DNA from 3 places in the Streptomyces sp. NPDC086080 genome. Region 3 is predicted to be linked to each of the others. Evidence: riboswitches for the same ligand, from Rfam matches in the RefSeq annotation. Region 3 holds a riboswitch; each other region holds the start of a gene.
What was found. Region 3 has a riboswitch for cyclic di-AMP ahead of ACIF9R_RS25550 (C40 family peptidase). Riboswitches for the same ligand answer to the same signal wherever they lie in the genome.
Positions count from the first base shown of each region.

Region 1: another riboswitch for cyclic di-AMP. It lies ahead of ACIF9R_RS06230 (transglycosylase SLT domain-containing protein); the one in region 3 lies ahead of ACIF9R_RS25550 (C40 family peptidase).
Region 2: another riboswitch for cyclic di-AMP. It lies ahead of ACIF9R_RS27215 (transglycosylase family protein); the one in region 3 lies ahead of ACIF9R_RS25550 (C40 family peptidase).

Region 1 covers NZ_JBITRU010000004.1:50,054-57,246, reverse strand. Annotated here, with positions in the region: gene ACIF9R_RS06240 (outer membrane lipoprotein carrier protein LolA) at 1-183, opposite strand, end outside; gene ACIF9R_RS06235 (polyprenyl synthetase family protein) at 505-1,515, opposite strand; cyclic di-AMP (ydaO/yuaA leader) riboswitch at 2,042-2,211, shown strand; gene ACIF9R_RS06230 (transglycosylase SLT domain-containing protein) at 2,217-2,699, shown strand; gene ACIF9R_RS06225 (HAD family hydrolase) at 2,663-3,535, opposite strand; gene ACIF9R_RS06220 (GNAT family N-acetyltransferase) at 3,758-4,828, shown strand; gene ACIF9R_RS06215 (glycosyltransferase) at 4,913-6,310, shown strand; gene ACIF9R_RS06210 (polysaccharide deacetylase family protein) at 6,307-7,122, shown strand; gene ACIF9R_RS06205 (glycosyl hydrolase) at 7,175-7,193, opposite strand, start outside.
Region 2 covers NZ_JBITRU010000027.1:3,748-10,940, reverse strand. Annotated here, with positions in the region: gene ACIF9R_RS27235 (exopolyphosphatase) at 289-1,230, opposite strand; gene ACIF9R_RS27230 (DUF501 domain-containing protein) at 1,227-1,760, opposite strand; gene ACIF9R_RS27225 (septum formation initiator family protein) at 1,792-2,271, opposite strand; gene eno (phosphopyruvate hydratase) at 2,448-3,737, opposite strand; gene ACIF9R_RS27215 (transglycosylase family protein) at 4,007-4,729, opposite strand; cyclic di-AMP (ydaO/yuaA leader) riboswitch at 4,734-4,902, opposite strand; gene ACIF9R_RS27210 (transglycosylase family protein) at 5,140-6,012, opposite strand; gene ACIF9R_RS27205 (cytochrome P450) at 6,286-7,193, opposite strand, start outside.
Region 3 covers NZ_JBITRU010000024.1:34,557-41,749, forward strand. Annotated here, with positions in the region: gene ACIF9R_RS25520 (adenosylmethionine--8-amino-7-oxononanoate transaminase) at 1-856, opposite strand, end outside; gene bioB (biotin synthase BioB) at 849-2,000, opposite strand; gene ACIF9R_RS25530 (8-amino-7-oxononanoate synthase) at 2,148-3,275, shown strand; gene ACIF9R_RS25535 (DUF397 domain-containing protein) at 3,345-3,569, opposite strand; gene ACIF9R_RS25540 (helix-turn-helix domain-containing protein) at 3,579-4,439, opposite strand; gene ACIF9R_RS25545 (ATP-binding protein) at 4,652-5,116, shown strand; gene ACIF9R_RS25550 (C40 family peptidase) at 5,178-5,651, opposite strand; cyclic di-AMP (ydaO/yuaA leader) riboswitch at 5,655-5,857, opposite strand; gene ACIF9R_RS25555 (hypothetical protein) at 6,192-6,500, opposite strand; gene ACIF9R_RS25560 (ATP-dependent Clp protease proteolytic subunit) at 6,508-7,143, opposite strand.

The DNA of each region.
Region 1 (7,193 bases), on a different contig from region 3:
GGCGGTGATCTCCGGCAGGTCGGGGTCGCCGGAGTCGGCGAGCGCGGGGACCAGCCCGATGGTCGCGGCCGCCACTCCCATCACCGTGACCGGGACGACGTACCGCGCGGCTTTGCGCCGCCCCGTGCGCGGCTCGTCGACCTCCCCCGCGGTGGTCCTGTCGTCGGATTCGTACGGTGCCATGTGTGCCCTCCGTGGTCGGCGGCGGCTTCCGTCTCGTGTCCTCGCACCAGTCTCGCCCTGAGCCGCCATTCTCACCCGAACCGGTGAGAAGTGGTGTTGTCCGTCGTTGTCCATCTGACCAAATCCGGCAGGCGAATTCGTCAGACCGCGGGCGCAACTCCATGTACTGCTGAGGTATGACACGGGAGGTGGTTTCCGCCCCCGCCCAGTAGGGGCCAGGGGGAGGGTCGGGCCGCCGGTGCGGCGGGCACCGCGGCCGGCCCGGCCCCGGCGGCGCACCACCGCGACGGTTCGACGCCGCCCGGCGCACCACCCGACGGCTCAGCCCGCGCGGTGCACCACCGCGTCGCACAGGTGCACGAGGGCCGTCTTCGCGCCGCACTCCCGCAGGGGGGCCAGCACCGACCGCGCCTCCTCCGCGTACCGCACGGTGTCCCGGCGGGCCTGCTCCAGCGCGGGATGGGCGCGCAGCAGCCGCAGCGCCTCGGCGTGCCGGGCTTCGTCGGTGAGGTCGGAGTCGAGCAGCTCGCACAGGGCGATGTCCTCGGCCAGCCCCAGCCGGGCCGCCCGTTCACGCAGTCGCAGTACGGGCAGCGTGGCGATGCCCTCGCGCAGGTCCGTGCCGGGGGTCTTGCCGGACTCGTGGGTGTCGGAGGCGATGTCCAGGACGTCGTCGGCGAGCTGGAAGGCGACGCCGAGCCGCTCACCGTACTGGGTGAGCACGTCGACCACGGTCTCGTCGGCGCCGGACATCATCGCGCCGAAGCGGCAGGAGACGGCGACCAGCGAGCCGGTCTTGCCGCCGAGCACGTCCAGGTAGTGGTCGACCGGGTCGCGGCCGTCCTGCGGCCCCGCGGTCTCCAGGATCTGTCCGGTGACCAGCCGCTCGAACGCCTCGGCCTGCACCCGCACCGCCTCCGGGCCGAGGTCCGCCAGGATGTGCGAGGCCCGCGCGAAGAGGAAGTCCCCGGTGAGGACCGCGACGGAGTTGCCCCAGCGGGTGTTCGCGCTGTCCACCCCGCGCCGCACCTCGGCCTCGTCCATCACGTCGTCGTGGTACAGCGTGGCCAGATGGGTCAGCTCGACCACCACGGCGGAGGGCACCACGCCGGGCGCGTAGGGGTCCCCGAACTGGGCGGCGAGCATCACGAGCAGCGGGCGGAACCGCTTGCCACCGGCCCGCACCAGGTGCTGGGCGGCACCCGTGATGAGGGGGACCTCACTCTTGGTGGCCTCGATCAGCCCTTCCTCGACAGCCGTCATTCCGGCCTGGACATCGGCTTCCAGAGCCTGGTCCCCCACGCTCAGCCCGAACGGCCCGACGACGGTCACGAGGGGTCTCCTGTCTGCTGGTGTCCACTGGCGATTACACGGAATGTCGATAGGTCGCTGCCCTCACTCAAGTCAGCGTATCCGGTCACCTTTCGATCACCACCGGCACCTCGGGTTACCGGCAGGGCGCCACGGGATCAGGAGCGGGGCGCTTCCGATCGACGGCCGACAACGGACATTCCCCTCCTTTCCTGGACGCAAAGACGCCCGGACCATCCTGCCCGGACTCATGCCCGATTTGCCGCAATTGGCCAGTGAATTCCCGTAGGCCTCAAATGCTCCGGCGCCAGGCGATCAGTGAGGTCGGTCACGCGCGACCCACCCCGCCGGCCATCACGCCGCACCGGCGTCCACCCTTCTCCCGGACCGGAGTTGACCCTTGGCACTCGCAAAGGATCAAGCGTCCCAAATCACCCGTTCGAAGATCAAAGGGCCACATGTGTGACGTCTTCACTTGTTCCCGACATCCCCTCTCGCATACGTTCCGGGCCTGCCGGGCGGACGCCGAATCCTGCCACCGCCCGCATCACACCCACCGACGAACTCACGCACGGCAGGAGCGGGGGACCCAGGTAAGTCGCCGGGCCGGGCCATCGCGCCGGAACGGCTAGGGGTGAAGCCATGCCCGCAAGGGCACGGCCGGGCACTCTCCCGCCCGAACCCGACAGCTCACCTCGCAGGCGTAGGAGAGGAACACAGACATGCCCGCTTCCGGTCACTCCCGCCTCGGCCGCCGCCTCGTCCGCTCCCTCGCCGTCGCCGGCACCGGCGTCGCCGTGGTCGCCCTCCCGCTGTTCGGCGCCACCACCGCCGCCGCGGCCACCACGACCCCCGCCACGACCGCCGCCTCCACGACGGCGTACCCGGACAACCTCGACGGCTGGATCCGCGAGTCGCTGGACGTCATGGCGCAGCACGGCATCCCGGGCTCCTACGAGAGCATCCACCGCAACATCATGCGCGAGTCCTCCGGCAACCCGGCCGCCATCAACCTGTGGGACTCCAACGCCGCCGCCGGCACCCCGTCGAAGGGCCTGCTGCAGGTCATCGACCCGACCTTCCAGGCGTACCACGTCCCCGGCACCGCCTTCGACCCGTTCGACCCGGTCGCGAACATCACGGCGGCCTGCAACTACGCCGCCGACCGCTACGGCTCGATCGACAACGTCTTCGGCGCGTACTGAGCCGACCGCTGACGGCCGAGCACGGCCGCACCACCGAACAGTCGCTCGAGGACGACGGCCACGCCGTCGTCCTCGTTCGACGTGGTGACCTCGTCGGCCACCGCCTTCAGCTCGGGGTGCGCGTTCGCCATGGCGACGCCGTGCGCCGCCCAGTCGAACATGGGGATGTCGTTCGGCATGTCACCGAAGGCGACCGTGCGCGCCGGGCTCAGCCCCAGATGCTCGGCGGCCAGCGCGAGCCCGGTCGCCTTGGTCACCCCGCACGGCTGGAGCTCCACGGTCCCCGGGCCCGACATGGTGACCGTCGCCAGTGAACCGACCACCGACCGCGCCGCCGCGGCCAGCGCGTCGTCGGACAGCCGCGGGTGGCGCAGCAGCACCTTGCTGATCGGCCGCTCCCACAGATCGCTCCGCCGCTCGACCCGTACGGCGGGCAGCGTCGGATGCGGCATCAGATAGCCCGGCTCGATCAGCGTCAGCCCGTCGGCCCCGTCCTGATCGACCGCGGCGTACACCTCCCCGACCTCGGCCTCGATCTTGCCGAGAGCCGTCTCGGCCAGTTCCCGGTCCAGCCTGACGGACCACAGCAGCCGGCCCGCGCCGGCGTCGTACACCTGCGCGCCCTGTCCGCACACCGCGAGCCCCGTGCAGCCGAGGTCGTCGAGGAGCGGCCGCACTCTGGGGGCCGGGCGCCCCGTCACCACGAGGTGCTGGGCACCGGTTTGCGCCACCCGCCTCAGAGCGGCGAGGGACCGGTCGGACAGGGTGTCGTCGCCGCGCAGCAGCGTCCCGTCCAGGTCGGTGGCGATGAGCGAGCAATCGGTGGGTGCGGCCATGATCAGAGAATACGGACAACACGACCGTCCGATTCACGGTGCTCGTATCGGCTCGCTTTCGGTGCGATTCCCCTTTCGTAGGCGCCGGGTTCGGACCGGTTCATGACTCTTTCACCGATTGGCGAGAACATCGTCCGCTCTCTACCGTCCGCCCGGGATGGGGCGGTACCTTCCAAGGGTCCAGGGGGGACTTGATCGGGGGGTCAGGTGAGCAGTGGACGCATGCGCGTGCTGAGGCCCGGGGAGCTCGGCGAGGGGGAACGGGAGCGCTGGCGGGAGCTGCGTGCCGCGACGGACGCACCGCGCAGCCCTTTCATGGAACCGGAGTTCACCGCCGCGGTGGGCCGGGTGCGGCCGCGGGCCCGGGTGGCGGTGCTGTACGAAGGGGCCGACCCGATGGGCTTCCTGCCGTACGAGCGGGGCCCGTTGGGGCAGGGCCGGGCGATCGGGCTCGGGGTGTCGGACTGTCAGGGCGCGGTGCTGGCTCCCGGTGTCGCCGTGGACGCCGCCGAGCTGCTGCGGGCGTGCTCGGTGTCGAGCCTCGTCTTCGACAACCTGGAGTCCGGCCAGGAGTTGTTCGTGCCGTACGCGGCCGAGGCGCACACCACCTATGTCATCGACGTGGAGAAGGGCTACGGGACGTACGAGTCCGAGCTGCGCGTCCGGTCGCCGAAGTTCCTGAAGACCACGCTGGCCAAGGAGCGCAGGCTGGGCCGCCAGGCCGGACCCGTGCGGTTCGTCTTCGACGAACGCGACCCGGCCGCGCTGCGGGTCCTCATGCGATGGAAGTCGGCGCAATATCGCAGGACCGGACGCCGCGACCGGTTCGCGCGGGAGTGGATCGCCCTGCTCGTGGGCCGGCTCGCCGAGACCCGGGCCGCTCAGTGCACGGGCACGCTGTCGGTCCTGTACGCCGGTGACCGGCCCGTCGCCGCGCACTTCGGGCTGCGGTCGGCCTCCGTCCTGGCCTGCTGGTTCCCTGCGTACGACCCGGGGTTCGCGAAGTACTCGCCCGGACTCGTGCTGCATCTGCGGATGGCCGAGGCGGCGGCGGACGAGGGCATCGGGCTGCTCGACATGGGACGCGGTCCCGCCGCGTACAAGGACTCGCTGAAGACCGGTGATCGCACCGTCCACGAGGGGGCGGTCACCCTTCCGGGGGTGGGCGCCGCGCTGCACTGGCTGGGCCGCGAGCCCGCGCGCCGGGCGCACGGCTTCGTCCGCGCCCACCCGCGCGTCGCCTCACTGGCGTCACGCACCTTGAAGGGCGCGGCACGGCTGCGCCGGCCGTGAGAAGAGGGAGGGGGAGGACGTATGTCCGGCGCAGCACGAGCGCGTACGCGGGAGGAGATACGGCGGTTCCTGGCCATCGGCGCGATGCAGGTCGCCGAGCTGGACCTGGAGCCGGGCGGGGAGGGGCCGGGCGGGAACGGACCGGGCGGGGGCGGGGGCGGGGCTGCGCTCAGACCCGGGCCCGGCAGCCCGCCGGTGACCCACGGCGAGGTGTTCCTGTTGGTCAGACGCGGGGGGCGGCCCGTGGGCACGCTGCTGGCGTGGGTGCCCGAGGGGGCGGATCCGCGGAGCACGCTCGTGGAGGCGGCCCGGGGCAGGTTCGCGGGGGCGGGGTCGGGGGCTGCGGGAGACACCGAGGCCGGAACGGCCGTGGGGGTCGCGGAAGACACCGAGGCCGCGCGGACCACGGGAGAGGGCGGCCGAGGGGCCGGCGCGGGGCGCGCGCGGGCGTCCGGCGGCGGAGCGGGCGGCGCCGTGCCGCCGTACGTCTCGGTCGTCGTGGCCACCCGGGAGCGGGCCGGACAGCTCGCCCGGGCGCTCGACTCGCTGCTCGCGCAGGAGCATCCGCGCTTCGAGGTCGTGGTGGTCGACAACGCCCCGGTGACCCGGGAGACCCGCGAGCTGGTGGAACGCGAGTACGGGAAGCGGGTGCGGTACGTGTGCGAGCCGGTGCCCGGACTCGCCGCCGCGCACAACAGAGGGCTGGCGGCGGCCCGCGGCGAGATCGTCGCGTTCACCGACGACGACGTCGTCGCCGATCGCCGCTGGCTCACCGAGCTGACCGCGCCGTTCGCGGCCGACCCACGGCTCGGCTGCGCCACCGGCCTGATCCTTCCCGCCCGGCTGCGCACCCCGGCGCAGGTCCTGCTGGAGAGCCACGGCGGCTTCGCGAAGGGCTTCACCCCGACGACGTACGACCCCCGGGACCCGCCCCGCGACGAACCGCTGTTCCCGTTCACCGCGGGGCGCTTCGGTTCCGGCGCGAACATGGCCTTCCGCGCGGAGGTGCTGCGGGGCGTCGGCGGCTTCGACCCGGCCACCGGCGCCGGGACTCCCGCCCGGGGCGGCGACGACCTCTATGGCTTCGTGCGCGTTCTCGCCCAGGGACACCGGCTGCACTACACGCCGTACGCGCTGGTGTGGCACCACCACCGGGAGACGTGGGCCGACCTGGAGACCCAGGCATACGGTTACGGCGTCGGCCTCACCGCCTGTCTCACCGCCGTCCTGGTCAACCGGCCCGCGCTGCTGCCCGCGTTCCTCGCCCGGCTGCCGCGCGGCCTCGCGCACGCCCGGACGCTGACCGCCGTACGTGACACGGACGGCGGCGACGGGGCGCCGGGCGCCCATGGCGGCCGGACCCATCCATGGCCGCGCCGGCTCTCACGGCTGCAACGCAAGGGGATGCTCCAGGGCCCGCTCGGCTATCTGCGGGCCCGGCGGGCGGTGGGCGGCGGCGCTGCGGGACGGGGGACGCGATGAGCCCGGTACGGAGGACCCAGGGCCCGGCCATCCCCGTGTTCCTCTATCACGCCGTGACGGACGACCCGCCGGAGTGGATCGCCGAATTCACGGTGACCCCCAAGGAGTTCGCGGCCCATCTCGACGCCGTCGTGGACAGTGGCCGCACCCCCGTCACCATCAGCGCGCTCGCCGCGCATCTCGCCGGGCGGGCGCCGCTGCCGGCCCGGCCGGTGCTGCTCACCTTCGACGACGGCTTCGCGGACCTGCCGGGCCCGACCGCCGAGACGCTGGCCCGGCGTGGACTGCCCGCCACCGCGTATCTGACCACCGGCGCCATCACCCCGGGCGGTCGCAGTCTGCTGCCGCCCGCACCGATGATGACCCTGGCCGAGGCGAAACCGCTGGAGGAGTCCGGCATGGAGATCGGCAGCCACACGGTCACCCACGCCCAGCTCGACACGCTGACCGCGCGGCGGCTCCGTCGCGAACTCCTGGACTCCAAGGCCGCGCTGGAGGACACCCTCGGTCATGCCGTCCCCCATCTCGCCTACCCGCACGGCTACAACAGCCCGCGGGTACGGGCGACGGCCGCCAGGGCCGGCTACGAAACGGCGGCCGCCGTGCGGCACGCGCTCAGCTCGGACCGGGACGAGCGCTACCGCATCGCCCGTCTGATCGTCCGCCGCGGCCACACCGTCGCCGATGTCGAGGCCTGGCTGGCGGGCTGCGGAGCGCGGACCGCCCCGTACCGGGACCGTCCGAAGACCGTCGCCTGGCGCTGGTACCGGCGCGGCCGGGCGGCCCTCAGGGGTCCGGAGTTCGCGGGCTGAGGAACGCCCGGGCGGGACAGGGCGACCGGGGCAACGGGGGGTGACCGGCGGGTCACTTCAGCGGCTGGTTC
Region 2 (7,193 bases), on a different contig from region 3:
TGCCTCTCTGCCGGTTCCCGGCGGACGTGAGGCCGGCCGGCGGGTTTACGCGACAACCGTCGGCGGGACCCCTCACACCCCCTTCTGAACGTGTTCAAAGGGGGTTCGGGGCCTCGAACGGGTCAACACGGCGCACTTCTTCGTTCGACCGGGGCCAAATCCTTGTGAAGAACTTCACGAACTTCACCGGCGGGCCCCCGCCGAGGGGTCCGCGAAGACCCCCCGATCGCCGCTCAAACGGTATACCGACTGCTCAGCGGAGTGCTACCCACCAGTAGTAAAGGAGAGTCAGGCCACCGACCACGCGATGCCGTCGAGGATGTCGTGCTCCGACACCACGACCTCCTCCGCGCCGATCCGCTCCATGACCGAGAGGAGGACCAGAGCGCCGGCACCGATCACATCGACCCGGCCGGGGTGCATGGAGGGCACCGCCGCGCGCTCGGCGTGCGTGGAGCGCAGCAGCCACTCGGTGATCTCACGGACCCGGTCCCGGGAGACGCGTGAGTGGTGGATGGCCTCGGAGTCGTACTCGGGGAGGTTCTGGGCGATCGCCGACACCGTCGTGACCGATCCGGCCAGTCCGACCAGGGTGCGCGCCTCGCGCAGCGGGACCGTCTCCTCGGCCCGGTCGAGGGCCGCCTCGATGTCGGCCCGTATCGCCGCGATCCGCTCCGCGGTCGGCGGGTCCGTCACGGCCCCGTCCCGCACCAGGTGGCGCTCGGTCATCCGGACACAGCCCACGTCCACCGAGCGGGCGGCACGTACGTGGTCGTCGCCGACGACGAACTCGGTCGAGCCACCGCCGATGTCCACGACCAGGAAGGGGCGGTGCAGATCCCTCCGGCCGGTCAGCTCCCTGGTGGCCCCGGTGAAGGAGAACTCGGCCTCCTGGTCACCGGTGATGACCTCGGGCTCCACGCCCAGGATGTCCAGCACCCCGCGCACGAACTCGTCGCGGTTCTCGGCGTCGCGGGAGGCGGACGTCGCGACGAAGCGGAGGCGCTGCGCGCCGTGCTCCTTGACGACCTGCGCGTACTCACGGCAGGCGGCGAAGGTCCGCTCCAGCGCCTCGGGCGCCAGCCGGCCCGTGCGGTCGACACCCTGGCCGAGCCGCACGATCGTCATCCGCCGGTCCAGGTCGGTGAGTTCACCCGTCACCGGGTCGGCGTCGGCCACCAGCAGCCGGATGGAGTTCGTACCGCAGTCGACGGCGGCGACCCGGGTCATCGGTCCACCTCCTTCGCGGGAAGCGTCACGCAGGTGCCCTTGCGCCACCACTCCGGCAGCATCGCCAGCGCCTCGTCACCCAGGGGGTTCACCCCGGGGCCCGCGGCCAGCGAGTGCGCGACCAGCACGTGCAGGCACTTCACCCGGTCCGGCATGCCGCCCGCGCTCGGGAAGTCCTTCAGCTCCTCGATCTCGTCGCGGCGCCGGATGTAGTCCTCGTGCGCCGCACGGTACGCGGCCGCCAGCTCCGGATCGGTGGCCAGCCGCTGCGTCATCTCCTTCATCACGCCGTTCGCCTCCAGCGTGCCGATCGCGGAGTTCGCCTTCGGGCACGTCAGGTAGTACAGCGTCGGGAAGGGGGTGCCGTCGGGCAGCCGCGGCGCGGTCTCCACGACGTCCGGCTGTCCGCAGGGGCAGCGGTGGGCGATGGCGCGCAGCCCGCGCGGGGGCCGCCCGAGTTGCTGCTTGAAGGCCTCGACGTCCGCGTCGGTGGGCTCGGTGCGGGGGGTCGTGGGCGGAGGGGTTTCCATACTGTTCTTTTCTGCGGCTTTCACTCAAGGGTCACTGGTCGGCGGCGGCGTCGGCCTTGTCGACGCCGTCCCAGACGTTCGCGTACCAGGGGCGGTCGGCGGCCTCGAGATCCGTACGGGTCTTCTCGGCCGCACCCGGGTCGACGACGATGTAGCCGGTCTCGCCGGGCATGACGTAGTGCAGCCGCCGGCGGATCTCCTGCTCGGCGTACGCGTCGTCCTGCCAGCGCGCCTTCAGGTCGCGCAGTCGTTCGACCCGCTGACGGGTCTCGTCCTGCTCCTGCTGGAGATCGGCGATGTCGGCCCGCTGGGAGACGTACTGCCGCATGGGATAGGCGAGGGCCACGACCAGCGAGCAGACCACCAGGGCGAGCAGCGCCGCCCGGCCGGTCAGCCGGGAGCGGCGGGCCTGGCGTCTGGTCTGCGAGCGGTAGACCCGGGCCGCGGTCTGCTCACCGATCAGCCGGATCCTGGTCGCGGTGGAGAAACGGTCCCGGTCCTTGACCGCCATGTTCCCGCCTCCGGTTCGCCCTCATCCGTGTCCGTACGCGCGTACGTCCCCGCACACGGTACGGGACCGGGTACGGGGACGTACGTACGACGCTGCCTCGGGACGGGGCGGGTCAGCCCTCGCCGCGCCTACTGGTTCGCGGAGCGACGTGCCTGCTGGTTCGCAGAGCGACGTGCCTACTGGTTCGCGGAGCGAAACCGCGGGAAGGCGGAGCGGCCGGCGTACACCGCGGCGTCGTCGAGGATCTCCTCGATGCGCAGCAGCTGGTTGTACTTGGCGACGCGCTCGGAACGGGCCGGGGCGCCGGTCTTGATCTGGCCGCAGTTGGTGGCGACGGCGAGGTCGGCGATGGTGACGTCCTCGGTCTCACCGGAGCGGTGGGACATCATGCACTTGAAGCCGTTGCGCTGGGCCAGCTCGACGGCGTCCAGCGTCTCGGTCAGCGAGCCGATCTGGTTGACCTTGACCAGCAGGGCGTTCGCGGCGTCCTCGTCGATGCCGCGGGCCAGGCGCTCCGGGTTGGTGACGAACAGGTCGTCGCCGACGATCTGGACCTTGTCACCGAGCTTGGCGGTGAGGGCCTTCCAGCCCTCCCAGTCGTCCTCGAACAGCGGGTCCTCGATGGAGACGAGCGGGTACGCCTCGACGAGCTCGGCGTAGTACTCCGTCATCTCGGCGGCGGAGCGCTCCTTGCCCTCGAAGGTGTAGACGCCGTCCTTGTAGAACTCGGACGCGGCGACGTCGAGCGCGAGGGCGATCTGCTCGCCGGGGGTGTAGCCGGCTTCCTTGATCGCCTCGAGGATGAGGTCGAGGGCCTCGCGGTTGGAGCCGAGGTTCGGCGCGAAACCGCCCTCGTCACCGAGGCCGGTGGCCAGGCCCTTGCTCTTCAGGACCTTCTTCAGGGTGTGGTAGACCTCGGCGCCCCAGCGCAGGGCCTCGGAGAAGGACTCCGCGCCGATCGGGGCGATCATGAACTCCTGGATGTCCACGTTGGAGTCGGCGTGCGAGCCGCCGTTCAGGATGTTCATCATCGGCACCGGCAGCAGGTGCGCGTTCGGGCCGCCCAGGTAGCGGAAGAGCGGGAGGTCCGAGGCCTCGGAGGCGGCGTGGGCGACGGCGAGCGAGACGCCGAGGATGGCGTTGGCACCCAGCGAGCCCTTGTTGTCGGTGGCGTCCAGGTCGAACATGGCCTGGTCGATCAGGCGCTGCTCGGTGGCGTCATAGCCGACCAGCTCCGGGCCGATCTGCTCGATGACGGCCAGGACGGCCTTCTCCACACCCTTGCCCAGGTAACGGCCCGCATCGCCGTCACGGAGTTCGATGGCCTCGAAGGCGCCGGTGGAGGCGCCGGACGGGACGGCGGCACGACCCGTGCTGCCGTCGTCGAGGCCGACCTCGACCTCGACCGTGGGGTTGCCTCGGGAGTCCAGGATTTCCCGGGCTACGACGACGTCGATGGACGGCACGAGCATCTCCTTCATGAATCTGACGCGTGTGAGCGGGACCACGGCGGGCCCCGCGGGACCGAGCCTAACCGGCTCGGGGCGATCGGCAGGCGGTCGACCGCCCCATGGACAGAACCGAGAGTAAATTGTTTCCGAACGGAACAAAGGCGTTTTCGGCGAACCGTGACCGGAAAGCGCCAGAAAAAAGCCCCGCCCCGGTGCGTACGGGGGAAGACGCACCGGGGCGGGGAGCCCGTGGGGACGGGCGGGGAGGGACCTGCGACGCTGCCCTACTTCAGGTGCAGCTGCTGGCCCGGGTAGATGAGGTCGGCGTCCTGGACGATGTCGTCGTTCAGCTTGAACAGCTTGCCCCAGCCGCCCTTGACGTCGTGCTCCGCGGCGATCGAGCTGAGGGTGTCGCCCTTGACGACCCTGTACTCGCCGTCGCCCTTCTCGACCTTCTTGCCGGTCGGGGTGGTGACGGTCCTGTCGGCCTTCTTCTCGGCCTTCTTCTCGGTCTTCTTCTCGGCCTTCTTCTCGGCGGCCGGGCGCTCGGCGGAGCGGGAGGCCTTCTGCTCGCTCTCGCGGGTCCCGGTGGAACCGCTGTCCTGCGAGGAGCCGGCCGAGGAGCCGGTGTAGGCGGCGCCGGACAGGCCCTTGCCGCAGACCGGCCAGGCGCCCTTGCCCTGGCCCGCCAGGACCTTCTCGGCGATCTCGATCTGCTGGGCCTTGGTGGCCTGGTCGGCGGTGGAGGCGTACTTCGTGCCGCCGTATCCGGCCCAGGTGGAGGCGGAGAACTGCAGACCGCCGTAGTAACCGTTGCCAGTGTTGATGGACCAGTTGCCGCCGGACTCGCACTGGGCGACGGTGTCCCACTCCGAGGCGGTGGCGGCGGAGGCGGTGCCGGCCACCATCAGCGGGGCGGCGACGGCGGCGGAGGTGACGCCCGCGACGGCGATGGCGCGGCTGGCCTTGGACGGACGACGGTGCTTGCCCTTGCCGGAAAACAGCATGGATGGATCCCCTCACCGACGCCTACGAGGTGAGCTGTCGGGTTCGGGCCGGTTGAGTTGCCCGGCCACGCCCCTCCCGGGACGCGGCTTCACCCCAAGCCTTCTCCGGCGTCAACCGCCCGGATCCGGCGCCTACCTGGGTCCCCCGCTCCTGCCTACGGCGCATGACGCGACGACTGTTCCCGTGCTGCCACTGGCAGGATTCGGCGTGGCGGCAGCCGGGGCCCGCGGTGGCGAGCGGTCACGACCGTAGACACGCGATCCGCGGAATATCAAAGACGATCAGGGCTTCTGAGACCTATCTCTCACAGTCTTTAAGCCGGACATTCAGCGCGAATCGTGACGCCAACTGGCGCCACATCCGCACGTCTTCGGATACCGCCGCCGCTCGCCCGGATGCCGCCCGAACGCTACTGACCGGCCAGAACGAGGTCCGGTCCGCCACCGATGAGCTGCCCGCCCATCGCAGGGAGCACACCCACTCCGAAACCGACCACGTCGGATTCGGGGACGGACAGGGAGACGTCCTCCACGGACGCGGCGGGGTAGTCGGCGACCGTGCCACCCCAGGCGTTGAGACCGCCCGAGGCATGCCGGCCGGGCGATTCGGACACCGAACCCTGCGCCTCCTCGGCACTGGCGCCGCGATGACGTCCGGCTCCTTCGGCGTCGGTCGCCGTCGAGGACCCACCGGCCCGCCCCGCCGTGTCCGACTCGCCCGTCGCCGATTCGGCCGGAACGGAGGGGGAGGCGCTGGAGTCGGACCCCGCACCGGCGTCCGCCGCCTCACTCGAACCGGCGTCCGGATTGGCGGAATTGCCGGAACCAACCGGTTCGTCACCCTTGTCCTCCAGGGAGGACGACGGGTCGGGGGTGGCCGACGGAGCGGGCGAGGCGGACGTGTCACCGGATCCCTGCGACGCGGACGACCCCGTGGCGCCGGACCCGGCCTTGCCGGCGTCCGCGGCGGGCGCGTCCTGGCCCAGGCCCGCGAGCAGTCCGCAGGTGCGCCATGCGCCGACCCCCTGGTCGGCGAGGATCTTCTCGGCCACGGATATCTGCTGGCCGCGACTGGCCTGGTCGGGGCTCGTCGCGTGGTCCAGGCCGCCGTACTTCTCCCAGTCCTCCTGGGTCAACTGCAGACCGCCGTAGAAGCCGTTGCCGGAGTTCTCGCTCCACGCGCCGCCGCTCTCGCACTCGGCGATCCGGTCCCAGTTCACACCGTCGGCCGCGTTGGCGGCACCTGCCCCGAGAAGGGGGATCGCGATGGCGGAGCCGGTCACTCCGGCGGCAACGAGGAGAGCCGGGGCCTGGCGGGGGCGACGGTGTCGACCGTTCCCGGAGAGCATGCGGAGACCTTTCGCAGGAAGCAGGGGCCGGCGCGGTGAGTGAAGCTCTGGCCACCGCACTTGAGGAGTGAAGGTATCGGGAGAGGATCACTCATCACAAGTTAATGCCGCGCAGATCACGTGAAGATCACAGAGTTGAGGGAGTGTCACGTTTGCGTTGATCTGCTCGTGGGCACGGGAAGCAGTGCGTGGTCTGTCATGAGTCCGTCACTCTCCCGGGGGCGTGAATTCCACCGGAAGCGTGCGCAGTCCGCGCATGATGAGCCCTCCGCGCCAACGGAGTTCGGCCGGATCCGCGGCGAGCCGCAGGTCCGGAAGACGGGTCAGCAGCGTGGCGAGCGCGGTCTGACCCTCCATGCGGGCCAGCGGCGCACCCAGGCAGTAGTGAATGCCGTGGCCGTATCCCAGATGCTGGTTGTCGCGCCGACCGAGATCGAGGACGTCCGGGCCGTCGAACCGGTCCGGATCCCGGTCCGCGGCGGCGAGTACGACGAGCACCGGGTCGCCCGCGGCGATGTCCTGCCCGCCGATGGTGACCGGCTCGGTGGCGAACCGCCAGGTGGCGATCTCCACCGGGCCGTCGTAGCGCAGGAGTTCCTCCACACCGGTCTCCAGCAGCCCGCGGTCCCCCGCCGCGAGGGCACCCTGCAGACGCTCCCGCTGAACGGGATGAGCGAGCAGCGCGTAGGTACCATTACCGATCAGATTGACGGTCGTCTCGAAGCCGGCGAACAGCAGGATGAACGCCATGGCGGCGGCCTCGTTCTCGGTGAGGTGCTCACCGTGGTCGGAGGCACGGATCAGACCGGAGATCAGGTCCTCACCCGGGGCGGGCACCACGGGCAGCGCCTCGCGCTTGCGGTGGATGAGCTCCGCCAGGTAGCCGCGCATCTTCTTCACGGAGCGGGCGACCCCGCCGCGCGGGGCTCCGCCGTGACGGATCATCATGCCCGCCCAGTCCCGGAAGTCGTCCTGGTCCTCCCGCGGGACGCCGAGCAGGTCACAGATGGCGTAGATGGGGAGGGGAAAGGCGAAGTCGTGGATGAGGTCGGCGGAACCGCTGTCCGCGAAACGGTCGATGAGCCCGTCGGTGAGCTCCTGCACGCGGGGCGCGA
Region 3 (7,193 bases):
CCATGGTCAGATAGCCGCCCGTCAGCGCCTTCCCCACGCACATCACATCCGGCGTCACCGCCGCGTGGTCCGCGGCGAACAGCGCGCCCGTGCGGCCGAACCCGGTCGCGATCTCGTCGAACACCAGCAGTACGTCGTGCGCGTCGCACACCTCGCGCAGCACCCGCAGATACGCGGGCGAGTGGAAGCGCATCCCGCCCGCGCCCTGCACCACCGGCTCCACGACGACCGCGGCGACCTCTCCCGCGTGCCGCTCGACCATCTCCCGCAGATGCCCGGCGTAGGACTCCTCGTACTCCGCGGGCGGGGCCTCGGCGAACACCTGGCGCGGCAGCACCCCGGACCACAGCTCGTGCATCCCGCCCTCGGGGTCGCACACCGACATCGGCTGCCAGGTGTCGCCGTGGTAGCCGCCCCTCCAGGTCAGCAGCCGCCGCTTCTCCGGCCGGCCCAGCGAGCGCCAGTACTGCAGGCACATCTTCACCGCGACCTCGACCGACACCGACCCGGAGTCGGCCAGGAACACATGCTCAAGACCCTCCGGCGACATGTCGACAAGGAGCCTCGCCAGCCGTACGGCGGGCTCGTGCGTGAGCCCGCCGAACATGACATGGCTCATCCGCTCCAACTGCTCGCGCGCGGCCTCGTCGAGCACCGGGTGGCGGTAGCCGTGGATCGCCGACCACCAGGACGCCATCCCGTCGACCAGTTCCCCCGCGCCGTCGGCGAGCCTCAGCCGCACCCCGCTCGCCGACTCCACGACAAGCGGCTCCTGACGGCCCGGCATGGGCCCGTACGGATGCCAGACATGCCGGCGGTCGAGCTCCAGCAGTTCGGCGACGGACCGCTCAGGCATTGGGTGCGAGGTCCGTTCCCGCACCCCGGCGGCGCACGGCGACCAGATCCGTACGAGGCTCCTCGGCCGCACTCCCACAGGGGTCCGCGGTGGCCGAACCGCATGCACCGGCGCCCTCGTGCGACCCGCAGCCGCCGCCCGCGCGGTGCTCCGGCAGGGTCACCTCTCCGGTGCCCTCGACCTCGAACCCGGCGTCGGCGATCATCTCCAGGTCCGCCCGGCCTGCCTGCCCCTCACTCGTGAGGTAGTCACCGAGGAAGATCGAGTTGGCCAGGTGCAGCGCCAGCGGCTGCATCGTGCGCAGGTGCACCTCACGGCCGCCGGCGATCCGCACCTCGGCGTCCGGGCAGACGAACCGGGTCATCGCCAGGATGCGCAGACACCGCTGGGGGGTCAGGTGCCACTCCTTGGCGAGCGGTGTCCCCTCCATCGGGATCAGGAAGTTGACCGGCACCGAGTCCGGGTCCAGCTCGCGCAGCGAGAAGACCACGTCGACCAGGTCCTCGTCGCTCTCGCCCATGCCCGCGATCAGGCCCGAGCAGGCCGACAGCCCCGCCGCGTGTGCCTTCCGGACCGTGTCCACCCGATCGGCGTACGTGTGCGTGGTCGTGATGTCCCCGTACGTCGACTCGGACGTGTTCAGGTTGTGGTTGTAGGCGTCCGCGCCCGCCTCGCGCAGCCGCTCCGCCTGACCGTCGGACAGCAGACCGAGACAGGCGCACACCTCGACGTCCTCGTGCTCCTCCTTGATGGCCTTGATGGTGTCGGAGACCCGGTCCACGTCGCGGTCGGTGGGGCCCCGCCCGCTGGCCACCAGGCACACCCGCTTGGCGCCGCCCGCCAGCCCGGCGGCGGCGGCCCGGGACGCCTGGTCCGGCTTGAGCCAGGTGTACTTGAGGATGTCGGCCTGGGAGCCGAGCCGCTGGGAACAGTAGGAACAGTCCTCCGGGCAGAGGCCGGACTTGAGGTTGACGAGATAGTTCAGTTTCACCCGTCGGCCGAACCAGTGCCTGCGCACCTTTCCGGCCGCGGCCACCACATCGAGCAGGTCGTCGTCGGACGTCGCGAGGACGGCCAGTGCTTCCGCGCGGGTCGGCGTCTCGCGCCGAAGCCCCTTGTCCACCAGCGTGTTCAGCAGGTCCATGGGAGCCGATCCTGTCCTACCCGACCCGCTCGGGCCAAGGAGCGTTCGTACAACAGAGGTGCTCGGGGGTGTGGGTATCGCCACACAGTGGCCCGACGGGCCTCCCGCTACTGTCTGTGCACTGCCTACAAAATCCCCGGAGGACCCATGGTGTTCGGCTGGATCGACGAGCAGGCGGAACTGCGCCGCCGGGCCGGACTCGTACGGACCCTGCGTCCACGGGCCGCCGACACGCCGCTGCTCGATCTGGCGAGCAACGACTATCTGGGTCTGGCCCGGCACCCCGAGGTCACCGAGGGCGCCGTGCGGGCGGCCCGGACCTGGGGCGGTGGTGCGACCGGTTCCCGGCTCGTCACCGGGACCACCGAACTCCACGCCGAGCTGGAACGTGAGCTGGCCGGGTTCTGCGGCTTCGAGGCGGCCCTGGTCTTCTCCTCCGGCTACGCGGCCAACCTGGCCGCCGTCACCGCGCTGGCCCCGCACGGCTCCACCATCGTCTCCGACGCGGGCAACCACGCGTCCCTGATCGACGGTTGCCGGCTGGCCCGCGGTACGACGCGGGTCGTGACGCACCGTGACCCCGATGCCGTGCGCAAGGCGCTGGACGGGCACGAGGGGCCCGCCGTTGCCGTGTCCGACACCGTCTTCTCGGTGGACGGCGACGCCGCCCCGCTCGGTGGGCTGGCCGAGGCGTGCCGGGAGTACGGTGCCGGTCTGGTCCTCGACGACGCCCACGGCCTCGGTGTCCTCGGCGACGGCGGCCGGGGCGCCCCGTACGCGGCGGGTATCGCGGGCGCCGACGACGTCGTCGTCACGGTGACGCTGTCCAAGTCGCTCGGCAGCCAGGGCGGGGCGGTGCTCGGTCCTGCCCGGGTGATCGGGCACCTGGTCAACGCGGCACGAACGTTCATCTTCGACACGGGACTCGCCCCGGCGGCGGCGGGTGCGGCCCTGGCGGCGCTCCGGCTGCTGCGCCGCGAACCCGGGCGCGCGACGCGGGCGGGAACGGTGGCGCGCGAGTTGCACGACCGGCTGACGGCCGCGGGTCTGGAGGCGGTACGCCCGGACGCCGCGGTCGTCTCCGTGCGTGCCCCTTCCCCGGAGCAGGCCGTGCGATGGGCGGCCGACTGCCGGGCGGCCGGCCTGTCCGTGGGCTGCTTCCGTCCTCCTTCCGTGCCCGACGGCGTCTCACGGCTCAGGCTGACCGCCCGCGCGGACCTGTCCGGGGCAGAGATCGAACGCGCTGTACGAGTGATTGGCGAGACGCGGCCATGAGTCGGCGGGGCACGGCCGTGTGTCGCTCGACGACGGGTTGCCGGTTCGGTCCCTCGATGTGAGGCCCCGTCAGCGGACCGCGGTCACGAACTCCGCCCAGCTCCCGGGGGAGAAGAGCAGCGCGGGTCCTTCGGGGGCCTTGGAGTCGCGCACGGCGAGGAGTCCGGCCAGCGGACCGGCGGGCGGCCTGGTCGTCTCGACGCAGTTGTTCGCCCCCGTGCTGTAGCTGCTGCGCAGCCACGGCACACCGTGCAGTGCGAGGCTGGAAGGGATGGTCCGAGGCGGTACGGGCATCGTGCCTCCTTACGCGCCGGCTGCTGCGCCGGCGATGAGATCCAGCGAGTCCTCGGGTGAAAGGGCGTGACGGGACAGAGTGTCGAAGGCATCCACATACGCCCGGAGGTCTTCCTTCCCCTCCAGATAGAGGCTACTCGTCAAGTGGTCGAGAACAACGACATCGAGATCAGACCTGCGTGAAAACGAAAAGATGACGAAAGGGCCGGTGACCCCGATGTGCGCCCCGGCGGTGAACGGCATGACCTGCAACCGCACTTGGGGCAACCGGGCCGCCTCGACCAACCGGGTCAGCTGACGGGACATCACCCCGGGCCCACCGACCTCCCGGCGCAGCACCGCCTCGTCCAGGACCGCGCTCAGTTCCAGGGGAGGCTCCGTCCGCAGCACGTCCTGCCGGGCCAGCCGTACCTCCACCAGAGCGTCCAGCCGTTCCTCGGACGCGCCCTCCGTCGCCGCCGCGGTCACCGCCCGCGCGTACTCCGGGGTCTGCAGCAGCCCGGGGATGACCGTGGTCTCCAGGGTGCGCATCGTGCTCGCCTGTGACTCCAGGCTGATGAAGTCCCGGTAGGTCGGCGGCAGGACGCCGCGGTAGGCGTGCCACCAGTGATGCCGGCCGTCGCGGTCACCAGTGCCCGACAGCACCAGCAGCAACTCCCGCAACTGTGGATCGGCCACGCCGTAGACATCGAGCAGTAACCGCACATCGGCCGGTTTCACCCCGCTCGTGCCCGTCTCGATCCGGCTCACCTTCGACTGGTGCCAGCCCGCCAGCCTGGCCGCCTCACCGCTGGTGAGTCCCGCCGAGTTGCGCAGCGCGCGCAATTCGGCGCCCAGTTTGCGGCGGCGCACCGCGGGCCCGTGCTGCATGGGCTCTCCTTACTCCTTCCGGGCCGCCCGGATACGGTCTCCCGTGGCAGAGTTCACCGCTTTGAGCGACAGATATATGCATATCTTGGTGGATCGCCGCCCGGAGCCGTGCGGTGATGGCAGTCTGGCGACGAAGCACCAGTGCGGGACCGTACTCGAACCAACCGCTCCGTGTCGGACCGCGGGCCCCGTGGGAAAGGGACGACATCGCCATGGCAGACCATCTGGAAGCATCCGTCACTCTGCCGAGCGATCCCGCCTCGGTCTCCGCCGCACGGGCCCATGTGGTGGGCACACTCGTGGAATGGGGCATGCCGGCGGACGCGGAGCTGTCCGACACCGTCCGGCTGATCGTCTCCGAACTCGCCACCAACGCGGTGCAGCACACATTCGGCCAGTCACCCAGCTTCACGGTGGACGTCGTTCTGGTCCGCGACGAACGGGTGCACATCGGGGTGACGGACAGTCACCCCCGGTTCCCCAAGCGGCTGCCCGCCGCGGTCCAGCAGGACAACGGGCGGGGGCTGGTCATCATCCGCTGGCTGGCCGCGGAATGCGGGGGCAGACTCAGAATCCGCCCCACGCGTGAGGGCGGCAAGACCGTCTCGGTCGACCTTCCGTGGACAGGGGCCGTCCAGGCCGCCGAAGCGGTCACGGCGGGACAGCAGGAGCCGTAGCGGCCGCCTCCGGCCGAGGCGACGGGGCGGCGGCCCTCATGGGCGCCGCCGCCCCCGCCGATCACCTCACGCGGCCGTACGAGACGCTCCGGGTCCAGATCTTCTGCAGACGCACCACGTCCCCGGTCTTCGGGGCGTGCCAGATCTTGCCCTTACCCGCGTAGATGCCGACGTGGTAGACGTAGCCGCCCGAATGGAAGAACACCAGGTCTCCGGCCTTGCGGCTGCCGGCGGAGATGTGGCGCGTCTTGTTGTACTGCTGCGCGGCGGTGCGCGGCAGCTTCTTGCCCGCCTTCTTGAACGAGTACAGCGTCAGGCCCGAGCAGTCGAACCGGTTCGGTCCGGTGGCCCCCCACTGGTACGGCGAGCCCTTTTTGGACGCGGCGATACGCAGTGCCTGGGTGGCGTGGGTGGCGGCAGCCGCCTCCGAGGCGGCTCCGGGGACCACGAGGGAACTTCCCACGGCGGCCAGGGTGAGGGCGGAGGCCGTGCCGGCACGGGCCATGAGAGACGGGACACGATTGAGCGCAGTCATGCGCAACCCTTCGTCAGCCGCCTGTGAAGGATGACCTGTCGGATTCGGGCTGGCGAAGTTGCCCGGCCGCACGCGTGCGGCTTCACCCCAAGGGCTGCTCGGAACCGGGGTTCCGGCGACCCGTCGTGCCTGGGTCCTCCACTCCTGCCGATCCACTCCTGTCGACCGGTCATCCGGGCGGCGGCAGGACTCGGCGTCCGCCCGGATCGCCCCGCCGCGGCGGCGGGGTCTTGTCGTCAGTCAGGGATCTTGGCTCATGACGCGATCGAAATCCCAACGGAACGGGGGGTTTGTGTTGTTACTCACCACTCATCCGTTCGGGTGGACGCCGGGCTGTTCGAACTGCGGCCCAGGGCTCGGGTGAGCCCCGGACCAGCGACGGAATGTCACGTTCCGCCTTCGGGTCACGCGTGTTGCGCAACTTGAACGGCCCCAAAACAGGAGGTTCGTCTACGCCGGATGGTGGTACGCCGTTTGGTCCGTTTCAACGCCGGCCGCCGCACACCGCCGACGGGAGTGCGGGCGTGAACATCGTGGGTGTCAACTGCCCGGATCCGGCGGGAGTGTGACCCTGGCGGTACGCCGCTCGCCGTCCAGCACCCGCAGGGCCCTGGCCAGCGTGGCGGAGTGCAGATCGCTTTCGCCGCGCCGGTGCATCAGGGTCAGCGCGTCACGCAGGGCGACGGCCTTGCCGACCAGCGCCTGGGCCGCGCGCAGACCGCTGTAGGTGTCGCCGCCCAGCGCCGGGTTGACCCGGCCGAGCAGATCGACGACCTCGAGATAACGATCGATCAACTCGGCCTCCGCGCGGGTCAGCGCCGGCAGCGGAGGCAGTTCCGGTGGCAGCATCCGTGGCTCACCTCGCACCGGCGGCGGGGTACGCGCTCCCGCGGTGGGGCAGGATCCGGTCCGCCAGTCCGTAGTCCACCGCGGCCCTCGCGTCGAGGACGAGGTCCCGCTCGACATCCGCCCGGACCTGCTCCGGGGTGCGCCCCGAATACCGGGCGAGCATCTCCTCCATGAGGCCCCGCTCCCGGGTCAGCTCCGCGGCCCGGATCGCCAGATCACTCGTTCGCCCCTCGACCGGCGCCGGGAAGGCAGGCTGACGGAGCACCAGACGGGAGCCGGGCAGCATGAGCCGCTTGCCCGGGGTGCCGGCGGCCGGCAGCAGCGCGGCCGCACCCTCCGCCCGGCCCAGACAGACCGTCTGCACGTCGCAGGAGATGAAGCGCAGCGTGTCGTGGATCGCCGACACCGCGTGGAAGGAACCTCCGGGGGAGTTGATGTGGAGCGAGAGGTCCCGGTCGGGGGAGTGGTGCTCCAGATACAGGAGCTGAGCCATGACGTCGTTGGCGGCCGACTCGTCGATCTCCGTCCCGAGAACGACGATCCGCTCCTGGAGGAGCTTCGCGTACGGGTCCGACGTCCGGTGCCCGGACGCCGTGCGTTCGGTGAACCCGGGCAGGACGTAGCGGGCGGACGGTCGGATCATGAGGGCCCCTCCTGTCAGGTTGTCTCTGTAGAAAATGTACAGGACGTACG